2 linked regions of the Caballeronia sp. LZ062 genome follow. The protein of the gene in region 2 interacts with the protein of the main gene of each other region in a pairwise test. Links are inferred from orthologs where the notes say so. Each region holds a gene or a part of one and is shown on either strand. Other genes may lie near its edges.

Evidence for each region.
Region 1: the proteins of serC (region 2) and selB interact in binary tests that used the Escherichia coli proteins (3 or more experiments, as listed by UniProt). The link is inferred for Caballeronia sp. LZ062 from one-to-one orthologs.

The regions. Positions count from the first base shown.
Region 1 is NZ_JARTWB010000001.1:639,874-655,445, forward strand. Bases 8,270-11,269 are described here. They hold selB (selenocysteine-specific translation elongation factor), read right to left. Parts: upstream 10,733-11,269; coding sequence 8,807-10,732; downstream 8,270-8,806. Other genes in these bases: P9239_RS03050 (VTT domain-containing protein), read right to left, coding at 8,270-8,761; selA (L-seryl-tRNA(Sec) selenium transferase), read right to left, coding at 10,729-11,269. Also shown: P9239_RS03015 (sensor domain-containing diguanylate cyclase), read left to right, coding at 1-594; P9239_RS03020 (EAL domain-containing protein), read right to left, coding at 685-2,568; P9239_RS03025 (diguanylate cyclase), read right to left, coding at 2,659-3,930; P9239_RS03030 (phosphonate transporter), read right to left, coding at 3,936-4,325; P9239_RS03035 (AMP-binding protein), read right to left, coding at 4,479-5,711; P9239_RS03045 (DedA family protein), read right to left, coding at 6,094-6,714; more of P9239_RS03050, read right to left, coding at 6,758-8,269; more of selA, read right to left, coding at 11,270-12,180; formate dehydrogenase accessory protein FdhE, read right to left, coding at 12,177-13,193; P9239_RS03070 (formate dehydrogenase subunit gamma), read right to left, coding at 13,409-14,059; fdxH (formate dehydrogenase subunit beta), read right to left, coding at 14,046-14,978. UniProt on the Escherichia coli protein: Translation factor necessary for the incorporation of selenocysteine into proteins. It probably replaces EF-Tu for the insertion of selenocysteine directed by the UGA codon. SelB binds GTP and GDP.
Region 2 is NZ_JARTWB010000002.1:505,266-512,451, reverse strand. The notes cover bases 861-3,746. They hold serC (3-phosphoserine/phosphohydroxythreonine transaminase), read right to left. Parts: upstream 2,902-3,746; coding sequence 1,819-2,901; downstream 861-1,818. Other genes in these bases: P9239_RS08360 (DUF2059 domain-containing protein), read right to left, coding at 3,087-3,695; pheA (prephenate dehydratase), read right to left, coding at 861-1,774. In the rest of the region: P9239_RS08375 (prephenate dehydrogenase/arogenate dehydrogenase family protein), read right to left, coding at 1-632; more of pheA, read right to left, coding at 692-860; gyrA (DNA gyrase subunit A), read right to left, coding at 3,874-6,537. UniProt on the Escherichia coli protein: Catalyzes the reversible conversion of 3-phosphohydroxypyruvate to phosphoserine and of 3-hydroxy-2-oxo-4-phosphonooxybutanoate to phosphohydroxythreonine. Is involved in both pyridoxine and serine biosynthesis.

The sequences.
Region 1 (15,572 bases), on a different replicon or contig from region 2:
AGCGGCCTCTACCGCGAGCTCAGCGACGCTCACATGAAGCTAATCGAAAGTTCGGCACGCGATGGACTCACAGGCGTGTTCAACCGCGCTTATTTCGATGAGCGCTACGCTCGCGAGCACGCGCTCGCCGCCTCTTCCGGCTATCCGCTCTGCGTGCTGCTGATCGACGTCGATCACTTCAAAGCCTACAACGACACCTTCGGGCATCTGGCTGGCGATGACTGCCTGAAGAAAGTCGCGCAGGCGCTGACCGGGGCACTGCGGCGCACCGGCGATTTCGTTGCCCGCTATGGCGGTGAGGAATTCGTCGTCGTACTTCCGGCGTGTGAGGCGGCAGCCGGTCTCGCGGTCGCCGAGGGGCTTCGCGCGTCAGTCGAAAGCGCGTCGTTGCCGGCCCCGAAGACAGGTGCTGTGGTCACGATCTCGATTGGCCACGCTTGCATGGACCCCGGCTCGCGCCAGACCGCGAAAGGCTTGTTGGAAGCGGCAGACGCCGCGCTTTACGACGCGAAGGCACGCGGCCGAAACCGCGTCGCCAGCGCTCGTTTCGAGCAGCGCAATGGCCGTCTTGCGGCTCAGAGGTCTGCGTCGTAATCGGTCCTGCTCTCACGCGCTCATGAACGGACGGCGCGGTCTCGAACTTTCAGACGTCTGAGGACAGATGAAGCGCGCGAGCGAGATTGGTCACGCGTCATTGCTCTTCAACCACTCGACGAGATCCTCGGACACAAGCGGCTTGCTGAAGAAATAGCCCTGGCCTTTCTCGCAGCCGAGCGAACGAACCACGGATGCCTGTGCCTCTGTTTCGACGCCCTCTGCAACGGTGTTCATATCGAGGCTGGCCGCCACACGAACGGTTGCTTCGATCAATACCCGGTGATGCGCGCTCTGCTCTGCCTGACTGACAAACGATCGATCGATCTTGACCGTCGCGACGGGTAGCTGATGCAGGCTCGACAGCGAAGAATAGCCCGTTCCGAAGTCGTCGAGCGCCAAGGTCAGTCCGAGCAACTGAAGCTGCCGCAACGTGGCCTGAACGGATTCATCCTGCGCAGCGAGGCTCTCCGTCACTTCGAGTTGAAGCTCGGCAGGGGCCATGCCGCTCTCCCGCAACGTGCGAGAAACATAGGCGACAAATCCTTCCTCGTTCAACTGTGCGCGAGACAGGTTGACCGCCAGCAAGCGGGGCGCGAGCCGCCCCAGCTCTCTCTTCCATGCGACGAACTGACGGCACGCGGTGTCCAGCACGAATTCACCCAACGCGCCGATCAAGCCGCATTCCTCCGCCACGCCGATGAACTCTACCGGCGGCACGACGCCCCGGACCGGGTGACGCCACCGCACCAGTGCTTCGACAGCAGCGGCGTGCGGCGGAAAAGACGACCGATCGACGGTCGATGCCAGCATGACTACCGGTTGATAAACGACAAACAACTCCTGATTGACGATCGCGCGACGCAGGTCGTTTTCCATCTGCGCCCGGCGCGCCGCCCGCTCGTGCATGGAAGGCTCGAAGCTCACATAACGGGCTCCACCGCGACGTTTAGCCTCGACCATTGCGATACTGGCGTCCTGAAGGATTGCGTCGGGGTGCGCGCTCGAGGTAGTCGAGTGGACGATCCCGATGCTGACGCTCAGGTGCAAGTGTTGATCGGCAATGCGGTACGGCTCACTCAGCACAGCCAGTAGCCGATCCGCAAGCGAGTGAACGTCCGACTCGGATCGTGGCTCGCCGATCACCACGACGAACTCGTCGCCCCCGAGCCGACCCGCGAGCAGGCCGCTGTCATGTTGGCGATTCTGCGCATCAGGTAGACGCATCGTCGTCATCAATCGATTTGCGACTTCCGCCAGGACTTCGTCGCCCGCGGAGTGACCGAGAGAGTCGTTGATCTGCTTGAAGCGATCACAATTGATGAAGAGGACGCCGAAATGAGGGCGCCGGTCTGCATCCCGATGCAAGGAATTGTTCTCGATGAACTCACATATCGAGGTGCGGTTCGGCATCATGGTCAGCTTGTCCAGGCGTGCCGCCTCGCCGAGCTTTTTGTCCAGAACAGACTGCTCGCGCTGCGACTCAAGCGTTACATCGCTCACCATTGCCATCAGGTGGTTTTCGTCGAGCTTGAGCAAACTGACCGACAGGACCTGCGAGGAAGCGTTGCGCTTGAAAGCGCGTGGAACCGTGATGCGTACTGCGTCGCAGACAGGACCAGCAGGCGCCGTGTATTGCTGGACCATGCGCCGGAATTGCGGCGCTACCGCCTCCAGCACGTCGAACAGGTTGACGAGGTTTCCATCCGGCGACAGTGGCATCAGCAATCGCGCCGACATCGGGTTGATCATCTCGATCACCCCGGTCGCGGAAATCTGTAGAAGCCCTATCGGCGCCCGATACAGAAACTCCATCAACGCTTCGTTCACGGAAACGGAGTCGGCTGAAGGCTTAAGAGCCTCCTCCACGGGTTGCTCGCAATGAGCATCGTCGCTTCTCACGCCACGCGATGTGAAGGCATCGTCGGATTCGAGGCGTGATGCGGCCACGCCGTTGCATTGATCTTTACTCATTCTCATGCGTCGAGCTTTCTAGGTCCTCGACAACCAGAAAAACATGTCAGGAACGATTGCGCAGAGTGAGCGCACAAAAAATGCCTGCCCTTAACCCAGTTCCACGCGGTTCCGACCCGCCGTTTTGGCGGCATAGAGTGCTTTATCCGCTGCCGCGAGCAAGTCGTTCACGGAAGACGTCGAATCGGTCACGGATGCAATGCCCGCGCTCACCGTCACCCGTACTGGGCCGGCGCCTGTATCGATCTTGGCGTCCGCGATGGTTGCGCGCACACGTTCCGCGATGACAAGCGCCTCGTCGCTGGACGTACCCGGAAGCATCAGGCAAAACTCTTCGCCGCCGAGGCGAGCCAGCACGTCGATCGACCGCAGGTTCGCTTTTGCCTTTTGAACGATCTGCGTCAGAACGAGGTCGCCCGTCTGATGCCCGGCTGTGTCGTTGATCCGCTTGAAGTGATCGGCATCGATCATCACGCAAGACAAGGGCTTTCCCAATCGCCTCGCTCTCGCAAGCTCCTTCTCGGCGAGCTTGAAGAAATGCGCGCGATTCACAGCGCCGGTCAAGTGGTCGGTCGTCAGAAGGCGAGTGAGTTCGTCGCTCGAAATCTTGCGTTCGGACACGTCGCGTATAACGACCGAGTAGCCCGCAATCTCGCCGTTGTCTTCGCGCAGTACGGCAACCAGAATCTGCGCCGCATAGCGGCGGCCCTCTCTGCTTTCACACCAGCGCTCCTGAATGTGCCAACCTTCTTCGCGTGTCAGCGAAATGTGTTCGGGGCTGCAATACGAATCGACAGTCTCGGGCGCATAAAAGAGGTCCAGCGTATGGCCGAGCACCTCGTCGGCGCCGAAGCCTGTCAGTTGCTCGACGGACCCGTTCCAACTGTCGATACGGCCGGCCGAGTCGAGCGTAAAGAAGGCGAAATCGTTGACGCTCGTATAGATCCCCGCGAGCCACGATTCATGCTGTCTCGCGCGGCGCTCGGCCTCGACCTGACGGGAAATGTCGGAGAGCGTCATCATCAAGGTACTGCTGTTGACCTTGATGATGTTGCATGACAGTACCGTCGGACGATCGGCGCTCGGCGCAATCACGATTCGATGACCTTCGCACACTCGACCTCGCTCGGCCGAAAAGCTCGACACGAGATTGCGCAATTCCGGTGCGACGTTCGTCAGGCTCTCGAAGACGTTACCCACACCCATGCGCCCCGCAACCGGCATGAGCAGCTGGACGGCGACCGGGTTGAGCATGTCGACGTCGCCATTCAAGCCACTCCGAATGATGCCGATGGGCGACATGTACATGAACGATAGCAGCGCCTCGTGCTCCGCTTCGCAAACGCCGTCCACGGTAGTCATGACGTTCACTTGCTGCTCTGACGTTGCACGAGCAAGAAACGCGTTCCGCTGCGACCGGACTTCATGAGCCTCAGTTGGACCGGTGTCGGCCTCATGCGCAGCGTCAGGACGTACGGCACTACTTCGTCCAGTTCAGCTTCGTCTTCGAACCGTTGGGCCACCATGAAGTTGTTCATGCACGGCGCCACTTCTTCGAACAGATGCCTGCCGAGAACGCGCGTGGCACTCAGCCCGGCGCTCGATGACTCGACAGCGTTGTAATGAGTCACGGCATACGCCGCGTCGAACCCGATGACCCCGAACGCGAGTTCATCGAGCCCGGATTCACCGGCTGCAACGAGGTCGTCGAATAACACAGAATCGAAAGTACTCTCAAAGGTAGACTGGCTAGCCATTAGTCTTGTCTCCGCGTGAAGGATAGTCGCTCGCAATTTATAACGGCAGCAGCTTCGAATACTTTATCGTCCGATCCTTTTCAGGCGGCTGTGGTAGGGATCGCGTTGCGGCATGTCCATAGGTTGAGCGTCGTTGAGTTCGTGCGTTGCCGGCTACACGCACCAGTTCGAGTCCTTGCCGCAATCACTCAGAGGGAGCCGTGCACCGAACGTAAAGCTCTTTGGCCGCTCCGGCGCGGATAGTCGTGCCACTGTCCATCGCTGAAGGTCGATTGCAAGCCGTTCGACGTCTACACCCGCTGAAGGAACAACGAACGCCTTCAGCCGCGCACCCTCGCTCGGGTCCATTAAACGGACGGCGGCATCATCGACGTGAGGATGTTGCAGAAGCGCTTCACGCACGCGCGCGGGAAAGACGTTCGTGCCCGCCACCTGTACAGCGTTGTCGCGTCGGCCACTCACTATGAAGCTATCCTCAGTGATCCATTGCAGATGGTCTTGCAGCGTCACGCTTCTTTCACCGCGGTCGTGCGCGCGGTGGACGAGCCGAGTGGCGTCCGCAGCGTCTCGCGTCCAGAAAGGCATCAGCTGAAAATCGGACGCAGGTGCCTCGCGCACGCCGACGCCAGCCGTTTCCGAGCTTCCATATATCTCCAGCACGCGGTCGAAGGCGCCTTCGGCGGTGAGGGCTTGCGCGAGCTCCGCTGGACACGGCGCGGTCGATGTCAGCGCCGATACGCCCCGAGGAAGTGAGTCTGTGAAGCGGGCAACGAGCGCCAGGTGCGCCGGATGGCTGACGAGAACGTCGCCCGGTGCCATCATGCGCGGCAATGCCGACGGCGTAACATGCCGGACGTCAATGACCTCGATGCCGCTCAACTCAAACGGCAACAGCACGGTGAACAGAAAGCCGTAGATGTGATGCGCCGGAACCGCCGCAAGGACGCGGCGCGTTCCGGCCAGAATCGTGGCGAGGTGTTCGGCCTCTCGCTCGAGGTCCGCCAATGCGTGAGCACATCGTTTCGGCTTGCCAGTCGAGCCCGAAGTTCGGAAAACCAGTTGAGCGCTGTACTCCTTCAATCCACTGGCGGCGACGTCGAGCCATTCGCCGAAGTCGCGCTGGTTCAAGAGCGCTTCGTCACGTCCGCTCTTGTCGAGCTGAATCAGTTCGGAGAGAGATGTCGCAATGGAAAGCCGTTCGATCGAATCCAGACCGAGGCCGTCTTCTCCCATACTCAGTTCCGGCGACCAGGGAAATGGTTGGAGCGTCGCGCCTCCCGGCCGCAGGTGCCGCAGTTCCGCTGCAATGGCATCGCCGAGAAAGCGCGCCAGGACCCCCGGTGCTTCGTACCATTTGCTGTGATCGAAGTCCAATGCGGCAGACATCTCTGTATTTGCTTGGTGGAGTTTGAAGATAGCGGTAAAGACGGCGCTTCTGCGTGTGTGCGTCCATTCATTCGGCCGAGCGCCGACGACGTGTCAATGCAATTACGGCAAAGTGGCAGGAAGCTTTAGAACTGGCTGCGCACGTCATTATCGATGAAGGACGCCAGGCTTCGCGCAACGAGACAGACGACCATTTCTCTCGCGCTGAGAGCGAATGGCGGAAGGCAGCAGGAGTCGAACCTACCTGGGAGTGTCTGACACCCCCAACTGGGTTTGAAGCCCAGCCGCACCACCGGATACGGATGCCTTCCCCGGCCGAAGAAAAGAATGAGGCAACAGAACGAAGCCCTCGATTATAGCTGCCCAAGGCGAACCGCACGCGTCAGCGCGCATCGTCGCGCGGCCGGCCTGGCGTGCGTCGTCGCAGGAAGCGGTACGCGCAGTACAACAACGCAAGCAGCGCGAGCAAGTCGATCACGGTCGCCCCGTGCATCTGCAACTCAACGAGCGCGAAGTGCAATTGCCGCTGAAACAACGCGCCGCCCAGCACCCAGAACGCCGACCACGCCCCGATGCCCGCCGCATCCCACAGGAAGAAGACGAGCGGGGCAATGCGCGTCGTGCCCATCAGCGGCGGCGTGACGAGTCCGAGCCCCGGCACGAACTTCGATAACGCGATGATCGGGGCGCCGTACCGTTCGAAGAGTTCGCTCGTCGTGCGGATGCCGGAATCAACCGCATATGAGCGGCGCGCGAGCGCGGCCACGAGCCGCCGCCCGTAGATGCGCCCCGCCGAAAACCACACGCTGTCGCCGAGCAACGCGCCGCAGACGGCCGCGACGAGCACATGCCAGAGCGACAGCCGCCCGCTCGCGATCAACGTTCCGGCAAAGACGAGCAACGGCGCCGACGGCAGCGGCACGCCGAGACGCGTCAACAGCACGTTGCCGAAGACCGCGGCCGCGCCCCACTGGGCAATCGCCGATGGCGGAATTTGGATCAAGAGCGACCTCTGCGGTGAACGCATCGGCAATCGCTTCGGAAAATCATTGGGGCCTCGACTGGACCAGCATCACCGGCACACTGCCGCACCCCGCGCTGTTCGCAATTTCGATGCCGTGCCAGCTCGACGCGTCGCCGCGCTCGAACGCCATCGGATCGACGCGCCGGTCCGGGCGCAGCACGTTGAACGGCCAGGACGGACGCCGCAGCCGCTCGTGAACGACCGAGCCCAGCCAGATGGGCGTGGGCGCGGCGTCCGCGCGTTCTTTCAGGACGTAGCGCGTCTGCCAGAAACGCAGCACGTCACGCTCGTCCGGGCCGCGATACGAGCGCGTGAACACGAGCTTCGACGGCTCGCCATTGTTCAGGCGCGGCAGCACCGGCAGCGCGGTTGCGGGCGCGTTGGGCGAAACCACCGACATCACACTTTTCATGGTCAGCCCTTTGCCTTCCGCCCATCCCCGGCTGGCAAGCTGCGCGCGGATCTCGGCGGGCGTCGCGGCCCATTGCACGGTGATCGGCTCGCGGCGGTCGCCGTCCATGCTCGACCGGTAACAGGAGAACGTGCGCCAGAAGGTGTCCATCCACTGGATCGGCGTGATGACGACGGTGGCGGGCGGCGCGCTGTGCGCCTGCGTGTCGTCGCTCAACTGCAATCCGACGCTCGCGCAGATCACGGCGAGCACCGCGAAAGGCATCAACGGACGGCGCCTGGGCTTGCCGGGATGCCGCCACACGGCGGTCAGCGCGACGAGGAACACCCACATGGCGGCGAGCGCCGTGCCGCCGAGCGCATCGGAAATGGTGAAGCGTCCGAAGTAGAGCCCCGCGAGCGCGACTGCCGTCACGATGCCCGACGTCGCCGTCGCGATGCACACGCCGGTCAGCATACCCACGCGGCGCAGCAGCAGAAACGCGAGGAAGCCGTAAATGATGACGGTCGCCGCCAGATGCGGGCTCGGAAACGTGTGTTCGACCGGCGCGAACGAGAGCGGCAACGCGTGATGCGCCGTCAGGCGGATCGCCCCGACGAGCAATCGGGAGAAGACGACCGCGACGACCCAGTACGCGACCGTGCGCCAGCGCCGCTCGAAGACCATCCAGACGACCACCGTCGCCGCGACCGCGAGCAACGTCGGCGTGCTGCCGAGCGCGGCGGCGGCATCGAGGATCGAATCGGCCCACGTCGAGCGGAACGATTGCAGCAGCCGGTAGACGGAGACATCCACCTGCACGAGCGACGATCCGCGCGCCACGTTGGACATCACGTAGAAAAAGGCCATCGCCGAGGCGAGCAGCAGCACCGAAATGCCCACGATAAGCGCGGTCGCGGGATTGGCGGGATCGAGCGCGCGCGACACGACGCGCGCCGCCGCGCCGTCGCCGCGCTGCGCCCACGCGAGCAGCGCAGCGCGCGATGCGAGCGTCCAGCCCTTCGCGTGCCCCACGATCACCCGCGCCAGATTGAAGACGAGCCATCCGAGCGCCGTCACGGCCACGAGAATGACGACGAGCCGGATCGACACCGCGCCCGCCAGTTCGATGGACGCGCCGAACACCACGCCCGGCAAAATATGCAGCGGCGCCCAGACGAGCGCGCTCAGGACGTTGACGGCCAAAAAGCGCGCGGGCGTCATGCCCGACAGTCCCGCGACGACCGGCACCACGGCGCGCATCGGCGCAACGAAGCGCGCCAGCACCACGCTTTTCGCGCCGTGCGCGTGGAAGTATCGTTTGCCGGCTGCAAGCGCGCCCGGATGGCGGCGAAAAGGCCACATCTGCGCGATGACATCGGCATAGCGCGCGCCGAAGCAGAAGCTCGCGGCGTCGCCGGCAATGGCGCCTGCGATCGCGCAGACGAATACCCAGCCGAGGTTCAGCGCCCCCGCGCCGACGAGCGCGCCGGCGATGAACATCGCGGTGCTGCCGGGCACGAAAGTGCCGATGAATGCGACGGATTCGAGAAACGACGCGAGCAGCACGACCGCCAGCGTCCATTCCGGATGGCCCGACAGCAGATGCAGCAGCGCGTAGTAGGAATGCTCCATCGGTTCGCCTGGCGCAAAAAGCGCAAAGGGCGTGGCGGGAGCCGCTCAGACCGGCTCGTGCCAGCGGCTGTCGGTGCGCAACAGGTGCAAGTCGCGGTGAAAGCGAGTGTAACCAACCCGGTCGAAGAACTCCAAAACCTGAATTGCGCGTTTGCGGCCGAGACCGCTTGCATCGCGAAACTCCGCTGCGCCGATACCGCTGGCCACTCCATTTCGAGTGCTTGCGTGTTCGGCCGCAAGCCGCGCGAGTTCGGCGATGGCGACGCGCGAATAGAAGAGATCGCGCACGACCTGCAACACGTCGCCGCGCCGCGCGAGCTTGCGCAAGAGGCGCCGCATGTCGTCTTCCTGCGCGCCATGTTCGCGCGCGAGGTCGCGCACCCACGGCGGATCGAAGCGCCCGCGTTCGATGGACGCCAGCACCGCTTTGGCGAGCGATTCTTCGGCGGCATCAAGCGCCACCGTATGCGACGGCAGATGCAGCCACGGCCCGCTCCGCGCAACGGTCCCGCGCGCGACGGCATCGTCGATCAGGGCGCGCCACAGCGCACCCGATGCGAGCGGCGCGGCCATGCGGCGCAGACGCGCGGCGTCGGGGCCTTGCTCGTCGGAAAAGCGTTCGTGGAAAGCGGCGAGCGCGTCCGTGAGACGCGCCGCGAGCGCGTCCCAATGCGCGGCGGCGATGAATAGCGCGTCGTCGGACAGAGACACGCGGCGCAAGCCGTCCGGCAGCGCGACCGATTCCGCCGGCCGCCCGCACAAATGCTCCACGAGCGAGCGCGGCAGGCCGTACGGCGACTGGTCGAAAAGCGCATCGGCGCGGTTCGTGTCGAGCCATGCGGTCAGCGCGTCGAGCCACGCGCGGCGCTGCGGCGTGCGGCGCTTGCGGGCGGGCGCGAACGGATCGAGCACGCGACCGCCGCCGACGGTGCGGCTCGCCTGCGCATTGCGCACGATGAAGCGGTCGCCCGGCAACGCGCATACCGGTTGATCGAAGACGAGCTGCACGCGCGCCGACTGCCCCGCCGCCAACGTATCCGCTTCCAGGAGCGCGACGTGCGCCACGCGATGCGTGGTGCCCAGATGCACGTGCAGCGGGGTCCAGTGCGCGAGCGTGAGCCCGGCATCGGCAAGCAGCGTGAGTTCGACGTCGAGCCGCTCCGACGCTTTCGCGATGCGCGCATTGACGATCCAATCGCCGCGTGCGAGCGCGCCTTTGTCGATGCCCGCGAGATTGAGCGCGCAACGCTCGCCCGCGCGGCCCGCCTCCGCCGGGCGATTCTGCGCGTGGATGCTGCGCACGCGCACTTCGCTCGCCGATTCGCGCGGCGCGAGCGCGAGCACGTCGCCCACACTCACGCGGCCCGCGAACGCCGCGCCTGTCGCAATGGTGCCTTGCCCCGACAGCGTGAACACGCGATCGACCGCGAGGCGGAAAAAGCCGTCGTCGCGGCGCGTGCGCCAGTGCGCGGCGGCCTCGCGCAAATGCGCGTTCAGCGCGGCCACGCCGGGATCGTCGGCGGCAGTGGCGTTGGTGTCGAAGATCGGCGCATCGCAGAGCGGCGTCGGCGCGAGCAGCGTTCCGATTTGCGCGTGGACTTCGCGCACGCGGGCTTCGTCGACGCGATCAGTCTTCGTCAACGCCACCGCGCCCGTCGTCACGCCGAGCAGTTCGAGAATGGCGAGATGCTCGCGCGTCTGCGGCATCACGCCGTCGTCCGCTGCAATGACGACCAGCGCGAAGTCGATGCCGCTCGCGCCCGCCGCCATCGTATGCACGAGCTTTTCGTGGCCCGGCACGTCGATGAAGCCGAGCATGCCGCCATCCGCGAGCGCCACATACGCGTAGCCGAGCTCGATGGAAATGCCGCGCGCCTTCTCTTCCTTCAGGCGGTCCGTGTCCACGCCGGACAGCGCACGCACGAGCGTGGTCTTGCCGTGGTCGATATGCCCCGCCGTCCCGACGATCATGCGTCTTCGCTCCGGCCTTGGCCGTCGAGTTGCGCGATGAATGCGGCTTCGTCGGCTTCTTCGAGACAACGCAGGTCGAGCCAGAGCGCGCCATCCGCGATGCGCCCGATCACCGGCCGCGGCAACGCGCGCAGCTTGCGTTCGATGCGGTTCAGTTGCCCGCCCGCGCGCTTGCCGTTCGCGAGCCGCACCGCGAGCCCGTAGCTCGGCAGCACGTCCACCGGCAATGCGCCGCTGCCGATCTGGCTGAACATCGGCTCGGTGGTCACGGCGAACGCGTCGCCCGCCAGACGCTGCAGCGCGGGCTGGACGCGCTCGGCCGCAAGCCGCATGGCATCGGCGGGACGCGTGAGCAGGCGCAGCGTCGTAAGGCGGGTTTGCAGCGTCTCGGGCGTGCGATACAGGCGCAGCACCGCTTCGAGCGCGGCGAGCGTGAGCTTGCCGACGCGCAGCGCGCGCTTGAGCGGATGCTTCTTGATCTTCGCAATGAGATCCTTGCGCCCGACGATCAAACCCGCTTGCGGACCGCCCAGCAGCTTGTCTCCGCTGAACGTGACGAGGTCCGCGCCGGCTTCCACCGTCTCGCGCACGGTCGCCTCGCGCGGCAGGCCCCATTGCGTGAGATCGACGAGCGTGCCGCTGCCGAGGTCGACCGCGACCGGCAAGCCGCGTTCACGCGCGAGCGGCGCGAGCTCGGCGGTCGTCACTTCCTTGGTGAAGCCGGTCACGGCGTAGTTGCTGCAATGAACCTTCATGAGAAGCGCGGTCTTCGCGTTGATCGCTTCCTCGTAATCCTTCAGATGCGTGCGGTTCGTGGTGCCGACTTCGCGCAGCTTCGCGCCCGCGCGGCTCATGATGTCCGGAATGCGGAACGCGCCGCCAATTTCGACGAGCTCGCCGCGCGACACGATCACTTCTTTCCTCGGCGCGAGCGCCGACAAAGTCAGGAGCACCGCCGCCGCATTGTTGTTCACGACAGTCGCCGCTTCCGCGCCCGTCAGTTCGCAGATGAGCGCGTTGATCAGATCGTCGCGGTCGCCGCGCGCGCCGGTATCCAGGTCGAATTCGAGATTCGCGGGACGCGTGAGCACGTCGGCGACGGCGCGCACGGCTTCGTCCGGCAGCAACGCGCGGCCAAGATTCGTGTGCAGCACCGTGCCCGTCAGGTTGAATACGGTGCGCACGCGGCTTTGCGCGCGGCTCGCGAGCCGCAGACCGACGGCGTGGCCGAGCATCGTTTCCGTGAGCGCCTCGACGGATGCGCGGCCCGCCTGCGCGTCGGCGCGCCATGCGTCGAGCGTCGCGCGCAGCGCGGCAAGCGTCTGCGTGCGTCCGTAGGCGTCGATGAGCGGCTCGAATACCGCCGATGCGAGCACACGCTCCACCGACGGCACGCGCGCCATCAGCGCGCGCAGTTCGCTTCCGTCGCCGCCGGCCACGTCGCTCATTGTGCTTCGCCTGCTTCGTCCGTCGCGCTCTGTTCGGGCCACAGCCACGGATTCGGCGCGGGGCGTCGGAAGCCTGCGTCGCCCATCAGGAGATCGAGCGTCAGGCTCGCGAGATCGTCCGCGAACGGCTCGAAGTCGTACGCCTTCTCCTGATAGCCGATCTTGCGATACGTGCCGCATTCGTCGCACGACTCCGCTTTCAGCGGCGCGTTGCGCGCGCGTTCGGCGCGGGCTTGCTCATCTTCAGCGGTTTGCGCGGTGCTGGCTTCCGAGCCGTCCATCGCGTGATAGGCGATGCCTTTCGTTGAATCGCAATTCGAGCACTTCGCGCGCACGACGTGCCACTCCGTCGAACACAGCCCGCATTGCACGTAGCGATAGCCTTCGTGGACGCCGCCCACGCGCACGACGCTCGCCACCGGCATCGTGCCGCAGACGGGGCACACGCCGGACGTGTCCATATACGGCACTTCCGAGCTGCCGATGCGGCTCGCGATGTCCGTCCACACCACTTGCAGCGCCGCGACGATGAACGGCGCGGCGGCGGGCTCGATCTCCGCGAAACGCAGCGCGAGAATGGCGTCGGCTTGCGCGTCGAGCGCGGCGGCCGGCATCGATCGCAAATGCGCGACGAGTTGCGCGAGCGGCGGCGTGAGCGCGCCCGCGGCCTCGATGCGGTCGAGCAGCAGGAAAAGCACGTCGCGCCATGCGGGATCGCGCTCGTCGGCGCCGAGCGCGGGGACGATGGGCATCGAATGCTGCTGATTGATCGCGATGGATTCGCGCGATGGCATCGGCGCGCTGAAGTCCGCGAGCACGTGCTGCTGTGCGTCTGCGAGCGCCGCCATGAGGCGCAAATAGCCTGCGATGGGATGGCTTGCGTCCGCAAGCTGGCGCAGGCGCGCGGCGCGCGCGCTGAAGACCGTTGCGCGTTCAGGCATGCGCAGCCGTGGAATGGCCGACTGATCGAGAGCTTCGATCGATGCAGCGGATTCGAGTATGCGTTGGACCACTTGAGTTCGTCCTTGAAATGCTTTGGTGCTTCCAGTGCCGAGCAAGCGGCACACTGAAAAGAAGAATAACAGCTTGTCGGATAGCGTTCAGACGGCGCACGTCTGTGTGCGCTGTGTCGCGCGGATCGTGCTGTGCAAAGAAGAACCGCCCGGCCTGAACGAGGCGCGAGCGGTTCGAATCACTGCCCTGGCGTTTCGCGGAGCGACCGCGACGCCTACTTACCGATGATTTCCTTGAACCAGCGCGGATGGTGCTTGCGCGCCCATCCATACGTCACGGTTCCGCGCACCATCGCGCTGATCGATCCCTTGATCCACAGTCCTGCGTAGATGTGGATGATGATCGACATAATCAGCACGAAAGCCGTGGCCGCGTGCACGACCGCAGCGAGCCGGATGATCGTGATCGGAAAGTAGAACGCGAAGTACGCGCGCCAGATCACGACGCCGGAAGCGAGCAGCAACAGCAGGCTCGCCACCATCACGTAGAACACGAGCTTCTGACCGGCGTTGTACTTGCCGATCTCGGGCAGGCGGTCTTCGCGGTTGGCGAGCACGTCGTCGATCTGCTTCATCCACTGGATGTCGCTCTTGTCCAGATGGTTGTGATGCCACACGCGCAGCGCGAGCACCATGAACGAGAGGAACATCACGCAGCCGACGAACGGATGCAGGATGCGCGTCCATTGCCCGCCGCCGAAGATCGCATAGAGCCACGACATGGACGGATGAAACATCGCGAGCCCGGACAACGCGAGCAGCACGAAGCTGATCGCGGTGATCCAGTGGTTCGTGCGCTCGTTCGGCGTGTAGCGCACGATCAGGCGGTTGCCTCGCACGTCGCGCAATTCGCTATCGTGTTTCATTCGAACGCTCCCTCTCGTTGCGTGCGGCTTCGACCTCGCGCTGTGCCTCGGCTTCCTCTTCCGCGCTCACTTCGTTCGGACCGACACGCGTGTAGTGGAAGAATCCGGCGAGCGCGGCGAGCGCCATGCCCGCGACCGCGAGCGGCTTCGTGACACCCTTCCAGACCGACACGAGCGGACTGATCCGCGGATTTTCCGCGAGCCCGTGATACAGCTCCGGCTGGTCCGCGTGATGCAGCACGTACATGACGTGCGTGCCGCCCACGCCGGCCGGGTTGTACAGACCCGCGTTCTCGAAACCGCGCTCCTTCAGGTCTTCCACGCGGTCTTCCGCCTGCTGGATCATGTCGGTCTTGGTGCCGAACATGATCGCGCCGGTCGGACACGTCTTCACGCACGCCGGTTCCTGCCCGACCGCGACGCGATCGGAACAGAGCGTGCACTTGTACGCGCGGTTGTCTTCCTTCGAGATGCGCGGAATGTTGAACGGGCAGCCGGTCACGCAGTAGCCGCAGCCGATGCAGTTTTCCTCGTGGAAATCGACGATGCCGTTCGTGTACTGAACGATCGCGCCCGGCGACGGACACGCCTTCAGACAGCCCGGGTCCTCGCAGTGCATGCAGCCGTCCTTGCGGATCAGCCATTCGAGGTCGCCCTTCGGGTTCTCGTACTCCGTGAAGCGCATCACCGTCCACGAATGTTCGGTGAGATCGCGCGGGTTGTCGTAGATGCCGGTCGTGTGTCCCACGTCGTCGCGCAGGTCGTTCCACTCCATGCACGCCGTCTGGCAGGCCTTGCAGCCGATGCACTTGGACACGTCGATCAGCTTCGCGACGGTGCCCGTGACCGGCTCGCGGACTTGCGGCGGCGGCGTGGTGGTGGCGGAAACGCGCTTGATATCGAGCGATTGCAGAGCCATTCTCGTCTCCTTATGCCTTCTCGACCTTCACGAGGAACGACTTGAACTCGGGTGTCTGCGAGTTCCCGTCGCCCACGGAAGGCGTCAGCGTGTTGACGAGATAGCCCGGCTGCGTCAGGCCCTTGAAGCCCCAGTGCAGCGGCAGGCCGACGGTTTGCACCTTCTTGCCCTCCACGGTCAGCGGTTTGATGCGTTTGGTGACGAGCGCCACCGCGATGATGTGCCCGCGATTGCTCGACACTTTCACGCGATCGCCCGCGACGACGCCCACTTCCTTCGCCAGGTCCTCGCCGATTTCCACGAACTGCTGCGGCTGCACGATCGCGTTGAGCTTCACGTGCTTCGTCCAGTAGTGGAAGTGCTCGGTCAGGCGATACGTAGTGGCCGTATGCGGGAACTGATCGGCGGTGCCGAAAGCCGCACGGTCGTCCGGGAACACGCGCGCCGCCGGATTGCTCGTGACGTTCTTCTCATTCGGGAAGAACGGGTTGTAGCCGAGCGGCGTCTCGAACGGTTCGTAGTGAACAGGGAACGGACCTTCGTTCATGCCGTCGCGAGCGAAGAAACGCGCCACGCCTTCCGGATTCATGATGA
Region 2 (7,186 bases):
ATCTGCTCGACGAGCGCGAACGACAGCACATGCGGCAGATGGCTCACCGACGCGAACACGCGATCATGCTGCGCCTCGCTCATCGTGTGCACCGCCGCGCCCGTCGCGCGCCACATCGCGGCAATGCGCTCGACGGCTTGCGGTGCGTTCTCGGTCAGCGGACACAGCACGACATTGCGGTCGACGTACAGATCAGGCAACGCGGCATCGACGCCGCTCGACTCGCGCCCGGCTATCGGATGCCCCGGCACGAACTGCGCGACGCGCTCGGAAAGCGCCGCGCGCGCCGCCGCGACGACGTCGCTCTTCGTGCTGCCGGCATCCGTCACGATGGCGTGCGCGTCCAGAAACGGCGCGATGCGCGCGAGCAACGGCTGCGTCTGCGCGACCGGCGCGGCGAGCAGCACGATATCGGCGCCCTGCAACGCGCGAGCGAGCGCGGCGTCGTCATCGAGCGCGGCGGCTTCATCGATTACGCCCAGCTCGACCGCGCGCGCCACCGACTGCGCCGAGCGCCCGACGCCGACCACGCGCCCGGCCAGCCCGGCGCGTTCGCGCAGTGCGCGCGCGAGCGACCCGCCGATCAGGCCGACGCCGAAAATAACCAGTTTATTGAAAGTGAACGCGGCCACGGGACATCGCAAAAAACGCGTCGACGACGCGGAAGACAGAACTGCTGAAAGCGCGGATTTTACCGGGCGCGCGGATACGACCCGAGAATCTTGAGAAACGCGGCCTTCTGCCCGAGTTCCTCCAGCGCGGCGGCCACCGACGCATCGTTGCGATGGCCTTCGAGATCGATATAGAAGTAGTACTCCCACGTCCCGACACGCGCGGGCCGCGACTCGAAGCGCGTCATCGACACGCCGTGCTTCGCGAGCGGCTCCAGCAGCTTGAACACCGCCCCCGGCTCGTTAGCGACAGACACGATGAGCGACGTCTGGTCGTGACCGCTCGCATCCGACGGCTGCTTGCCGATGATGACAAAACGCGTGCGGTTGTGCGGATCGTCCTGAATCAGCGAATACACGACACCGAGGCCGTAGTGCGTCGCGGCGCGGTCGCCGGCGATGGCCGCCACCGTCGGGTCCGCCACGGCCATGCGGGCCGCTTCCGCATTGCTCGACACCGCCTGCCGCTCCAGATGCGGCGCGTTCGCGGAGAGCCACCGCTGGCATTGCGCGAGCGCCTGCGGGTGTGCGCAAACGCGCGTCACGCCTTCGAGAGAGCCGGACGCCGTCAGCAGATTGTGATGAATCGGCAAGGCGAGTTCGCCGCCGATCACGAGTTGCGTTTGCAGCAGCAAATCCAGCGTGCGCGACACCGCGCCTTCCGCCGAATTCTCGACCGGCACGACGCCGTACTGTGCCGCCCCGGCTTCGACCGAGCGGAACACTTCGTCGATGGACGGGCACGGCAGCCCCTCGATGGAATGCCCGAAGTATTCGAACATCGCCTGTTCGCTGTAGGTGCCGACGGGCCCGAGGAACGCGGCGCGCAGCGTCTGTTCGAGCGCGCGGCTCGCGGCCATGATCTCGCGCCAGATCGCGCTGATGTGGTCGGCGGCGAGCGGGCCGTCGCTGATGGCCTGCAAACGCGCGATGACCTGCATTTCGCGCTCCGGGCGAAACACCGGCGCGTTGAAGTGCTTCTTCACCTCGCCCACTTCGAGGGCGACCGAAGCGCGCTGATTCAGCAGCGCGATGAGTTGTGCGTCGAGCGCGTCGATGCGCTCACGCAGCGGTTTGAGTCTTGAATTAAGATCGTCGTCCATGCGGTGCGTGTTGTGCGAATGCGGTTAGAGGAGCGACGGCGCGTTCACGCGCTCGTCCGCTCGAATTCCTTCATATAGTCGACGAGCGCCCTGACGCCCTCGACCGGCACCGCGTTGTAGATCGATGCCCGCATGCCACCGACGGACTTGTGGCCCTTCAGCTGCAGTAGCCCGCGCGCTTTGGCGCCGGCCAGGAAATCGGTATTGCGCGATTCATCGGCGAGAAAGAACGGCACGTTCATGCGCGAACGGTTCTGCCGATTCACCTTGTTCACGTAGAAATCGCTCGCGTCGATGGTGTCGTAGAGCAGCTTCGCTTTCTCGACGTTGCGCGCTTCCATCGCCTCGAGGCCGCCCTGCTTCTTCAGCCACTTGAAGACGAGCCCGGCCATGTAGATGGCGTACGTGGGCGGCGTGTTGAACATCGAGTTGTTCTCGGCGACCGTCTTCCATTCGAACGCGGACGGGCAGATGGGCAGCGCGCGGTCGAGCAAGTCCTCGCGCACCATCACGACCGTCACGCCCGCCATGCCGATGTTTTTCTGCGCGCCCGCGAAGAGCGCGCCGAACTTGGCGACGTCCATCGGACGCGACAGGATGTGCGACGACGCATCCGCGACGAGCGCAATGTCGCCGAGATCGGGAATGTCGAACGCCTCGACGCCGTCGATGGTTTCGTTCGTGCACAGATGCACGTAGGCGGGATCGTCGGACAGCTTCCACTCGCCGATGGCCGGCACGCGCGTGTAGCCCTCTTCCGTCTTGCCGGTGGCCGCGATGTGCGGCGTGCAGTACTTCTGCGCTTCCTTGTATGACTTCGTCGACCACGAACCGGTCACGACGAAATCCACCGTCTTTTTCGAGCCGAGCAGATTCATCGGCACGATGGCGTTCTCGCCAATGCCGCCGCCTTGCAGAAACAGAATCCGATGCGACGCAGGCACGTTCAGCAGTTCGCGCAGGTCCGCGAGCGCCGCTTCATGGATCGACATGAATTCGGCGCCGCGGTGGCTCATTTCCATCACGCTCATGCCGCTACCTTGCCAGTCGAGCATTTCGTCGGCGGCTTGCCTCAACACTTCTTCTGGCATGGCGGCCGGGCCGGCGGAGAAATTGAACACGCGCATGTGGAAATCCCGAATGGCAGGCGCGACGTTGCGTCGAGTCGCTTGGTTCAGCGGATGACGCGCGCCTGAAAAAGAAATGGCTGCTTGCGCTTTCGCGCAAACAGCCATTATCGCACTGTCCTGAAAACCCGCCAACGCGCGGGGCAGCGCGCCCCGCTGCGAGTTTTCCGGTTGTCGCGCCGTGCTTACTTGCCCGGCTTGACGCTTGCCACTTCTTGGTCCGCTTGCGTGCGGGTCGCCTTGATGGCTTGCGGCATGTACTTCTGCATCAGACCGTTGACGACGTCGCGGCCAACCTGGTCCTGAACCTGAATGAACTTGCGGCCCGTCGGGCTCTTGTAGAAGTTCGTCAGATCCTTGATTTCGTCGGTCGAGTAGTACTTCGCGTATGCGTCGTACTGGGCCTTCATGGCGTCCTGGCGGAAGTTGTCCGTGGCGAACACCTGGCCAGCCGAGTCCACCAGCTTCGGCACTGCGTTCTTCTGCAGCGTCGGGACGGCTGCCTGCTTCTGCTTGTCGTTCAGCGACTTGTTCTCCGACAGCGCGTCCGACAGGATGGCCGGAACGAGCTGCTTCGCTTGCATCTGTGCGCTGTTGCCGATTGCGCCGACGAGCTTTTGCGCGTCGATTGCGTCCAGCAGATCCTTGATCGCAGCTTGCTTGGCCGGATCAACCGGTGCTGCTGCGGCCGGCGCCGCCGCCTGGTTCGGCGCCTGGTTCTGAAGCGACTGAGCCATCGCGAAAGTCGGCACGAAAGCGGCCAGCAACATCCACTGCTTGAAACGTCCTTGCATCATTACTCCCTGTAAAAAATATTCAGTCAGCACTGGCGACGAGCCTTGCACGTCCGCATAGCCGCCGCTGCGCTTCTTTCACATGAAGAGCGCAGCGCCGACATCAGGCTCACGTCGCGCAGCTTAACCAATTCAGGCTTTCAAAAGCGATAACCGGAAACGGGCGACACAAAAAATATCAGGCGCTTTCGTCACCTTCGCCGTTCGGCGTGTCGTCCGGCGGTGCAGTTGAGGCGTCGGTGTCCGCTGCGGCATTGGCTGCGTCCGCTTCCTCGAGCTCGGCGTCCGCCTCGGCTTCGGCGATATGCTGCAGTCCCGACAACTTCGTGCCCTCGTCAAGGCTGATGAGTGTAACACCTTGGGTTGCACGGCCCATTTCGCGGATTTCGGACACACGCGTGCGAATGAGCACGCCAGACGTGGTGATCAGCATGATCTGGCTTTCCGAATCGACGAGCGTCGCGGCGACCACCTTGCCGTTGCGCTCCGATGTCTGGATCGCGATCATGCCCTTCGTGCCGCGGCCGTGGCGCGTGTATTCGTTGATCGGCGTGCGCTTGCCGAAACCGTTCTGCGTGGCCGTCAGCACGGACTGGTTCTCGCCGCCCGCCACCAAGAGCGCGATGACCTGCTGCCCTTCTTCGAGCTGCATGCCACGCACGCCGCGCGCTTCGCGGCCCATCGCGCGGACGTCGTTTTCGTCGAAACGCACGGCCTTGCCCGAGTCCGAGAACAGCATGACGTCGTGCGCGCCGTCGGTGATGGCCGCGCCGATGAGGTAGTCGCCGTCATCCAGACCGACCGCGATGATGCCCTTCTTGAGCGGACGGCTGAACGCTTCGAGCGGCGTCTTCTTGACGGTGCCGAGCGCGGTGGCCATGAACACGTACTTGTCCGCCGAGAATTCCTTGATCGGCAGAACGACGTTGATCTTCTCGCCGTCCTGCAACGGGAACATGTTGACGATCGGACGGCCGCGCGAGTTGCGCGAGCCCTGCGGCACTTCGTACACCTTGATCCAATACACGCGGCCGCGGTTCGAGAAGCACAGCATGTGATCGTGCGTGTTCGCGATGAAGAGCGTGTCGATCCAGTCGTCTTCCTTCATCTGCGTGGCCTGCTTGCCGCGCCCGCCGCGCTTCTGCGCGCGGTATTCGGACAGCGGCTGCGACTTCACGTAGCCGGCATGGGACATGGTCACGACCATTTCCTGCGGCGTGATCAGGTCTTCGGTATTGAGCTCGGTCGCATTCATTTCGATGCGCGAGCGGCGATCGTCGCCGAATTCCGCGCGCACCTGGCCGAGTTCGTCCACGATCATCTGGCGAATGCGTTCCGGGCGCGCGAGGATGTCGAGCAGGTCGGCGATCTGCGCCATGACTTCGCGATACTCGCCGACGATCTTGTCCTGCTCGAGGCCGGTCAGGCGTTGCAGACGCATCTGCAAGATTTCCTGCGCCTGCACGTCCGACAGCTTGTAGAGGCCGTCTTCCTGCAAACCGTAAGCCGGATTCAACCCTTCCGGACGGTACGCGAGACGTCCACCCGACGCTTCCGTCTCGGCGCGCGTCAGCATTTCGCGCACGAGCGACGAGTCCCACGGACGGTTCATCAACTCCTGTTTCGCGATAGGCGGCGTGGGCGCGGCCTTGATGATCGCGATGAATTCGTCGATGTTCGCGAGCGCGACGGCGAGACCTTCGAGCACGTGCCCGCGGTCGCGCGCCTTGCGCAGTTCGTACACCGTGCGCCGCGTCAGCACTTCCCGTCGATGCGACAGGAAGCATTCCAGCATTTCCTTCAGATTCAGCAGCTTCGGCTGGCCGTCGACGAGCGCGACCAGGTTCATGCCGAAGGTGTCCTGAAGCTGCGTCTGCTTGTACAGGTTGTTCAGGACGACTTCGGGCACTTCTCCGCGCTTCAGTTCGATCACGACGCGCATGCCGCTCTTGTCGGATTCGTCGCGAATGTCGGAGATGCCCTCGATCTTCTTCTCGTTGACGAGTTCCGCGATGCGCTCGAGCAGCGTGCGCTTGTTCACCTGATACGGAATTTCGTCGACGATGATCGCCATGCGCTGACCGCGGTCGATCTCTTCGAAGTGCGTGGCCGCGCGCATGACGACGCGCCCGCGGCCGGTGCGATAGCCGTCGCGTACGCCGGCCACGCCATAGATGATGCCTGCCGTCGGAAAGTCCGGCGCGGGCACGATCTCGATGAGCTCGTCGACCGACGATTCAGGGTTATTCAGCAGATGCAGACAGGCATCGACGATTTCGCGCAGATTGTGCGGCGGAATATTGGTCGCCATGCCGACCGCGATGCCCGCCGAGCCGTTGATCAGCAGATTCGGAATGCGCGCCGGCAGCACGAGCGGTTCGTTCTCGCTGCCGTCGTAGTTCGGACCGAAGTCGACGGTTTCCTTGTCGATGTCGGCGAGCAACTCATGGCCGATTTTCGCCATGCGGATTTCGGTGTAGCGCATGGCGGCGGCGTTGTCGCCGTCGACAGAACCGAAGTTGCCCTGGCCGTCTACCAGCATGTAACGCAGCGAAAACGGCTGCGCCATGCGAACGATGGTCTCGTACACCGAGGCGTCGCCGTGCGGATGGTACTTACCGATCACGTCGCCGACGATACGCGCCGACTTCTTGTACGCGCGATTCCAGTCGTTATTCAGTTCGTGCATCGAGTACAGCGCCCGGCGATGCACCGGCTTCAGGCCATCGCGGACATCGGGAAGCGCGCGCCCGACGATTACGCTCATCGCGTAATCGAGATACGAACGGCGCATTTCCTCCTCGAGGGAGATAGGCAGAGTCTCTTTGGCGAATTGATCCATTATCCGTGTCTTGAACTGTGCAGCAGCGACACGGCAGCGCGTTCGTCAGTTTCGCGACACCCGCGAGCCGGCCGCGCGACTTGCGCCGGCCAGGCGCGTAGCCGGCGTACGCTGCGGCGCTGCGAACGCAGCGCATCGCGAGATTCTACCACGCGGCCCATGTGCGCCCGGGGCGGTGCGTATACATAGTGTTGAAGTACTCGGAGTCGCTACTCGCAAGCGCCGCGGGCCATGAACGCTGTACCAATTACTTACAAAAACTGGGGAACGATTTCCGTCAATTGGTCATCGAGCCGGGCTATCATGCCGCCTCACCTCTTCGCGAAACGGCGAAGCGGCAGCGATGAAGATACGCAGGAAGGCACGTTCAGGCACGTGAAGTGCGCACGTTCGGCGCCTTCCCCGGACTGTGACCGGCTACTGTCCCTTTCTTGTTGCGGAGGCACCACATAAGGTTGCGGGCGAACTCGGTGCAGGGATATTTTTATCGTTGCAAGGGAACGATATGGCAAAATGCCAACGCACAAAGTTAGACACTGCTCGAAGTCTATACAAAGCGTTTTGTTCCGCAGGGGAATGTTATACTTCGAGCAATGTATGACCGGTCTTCGTCTACAAGGCTCGCAGTAAACCTGCGGTAATCTCAATT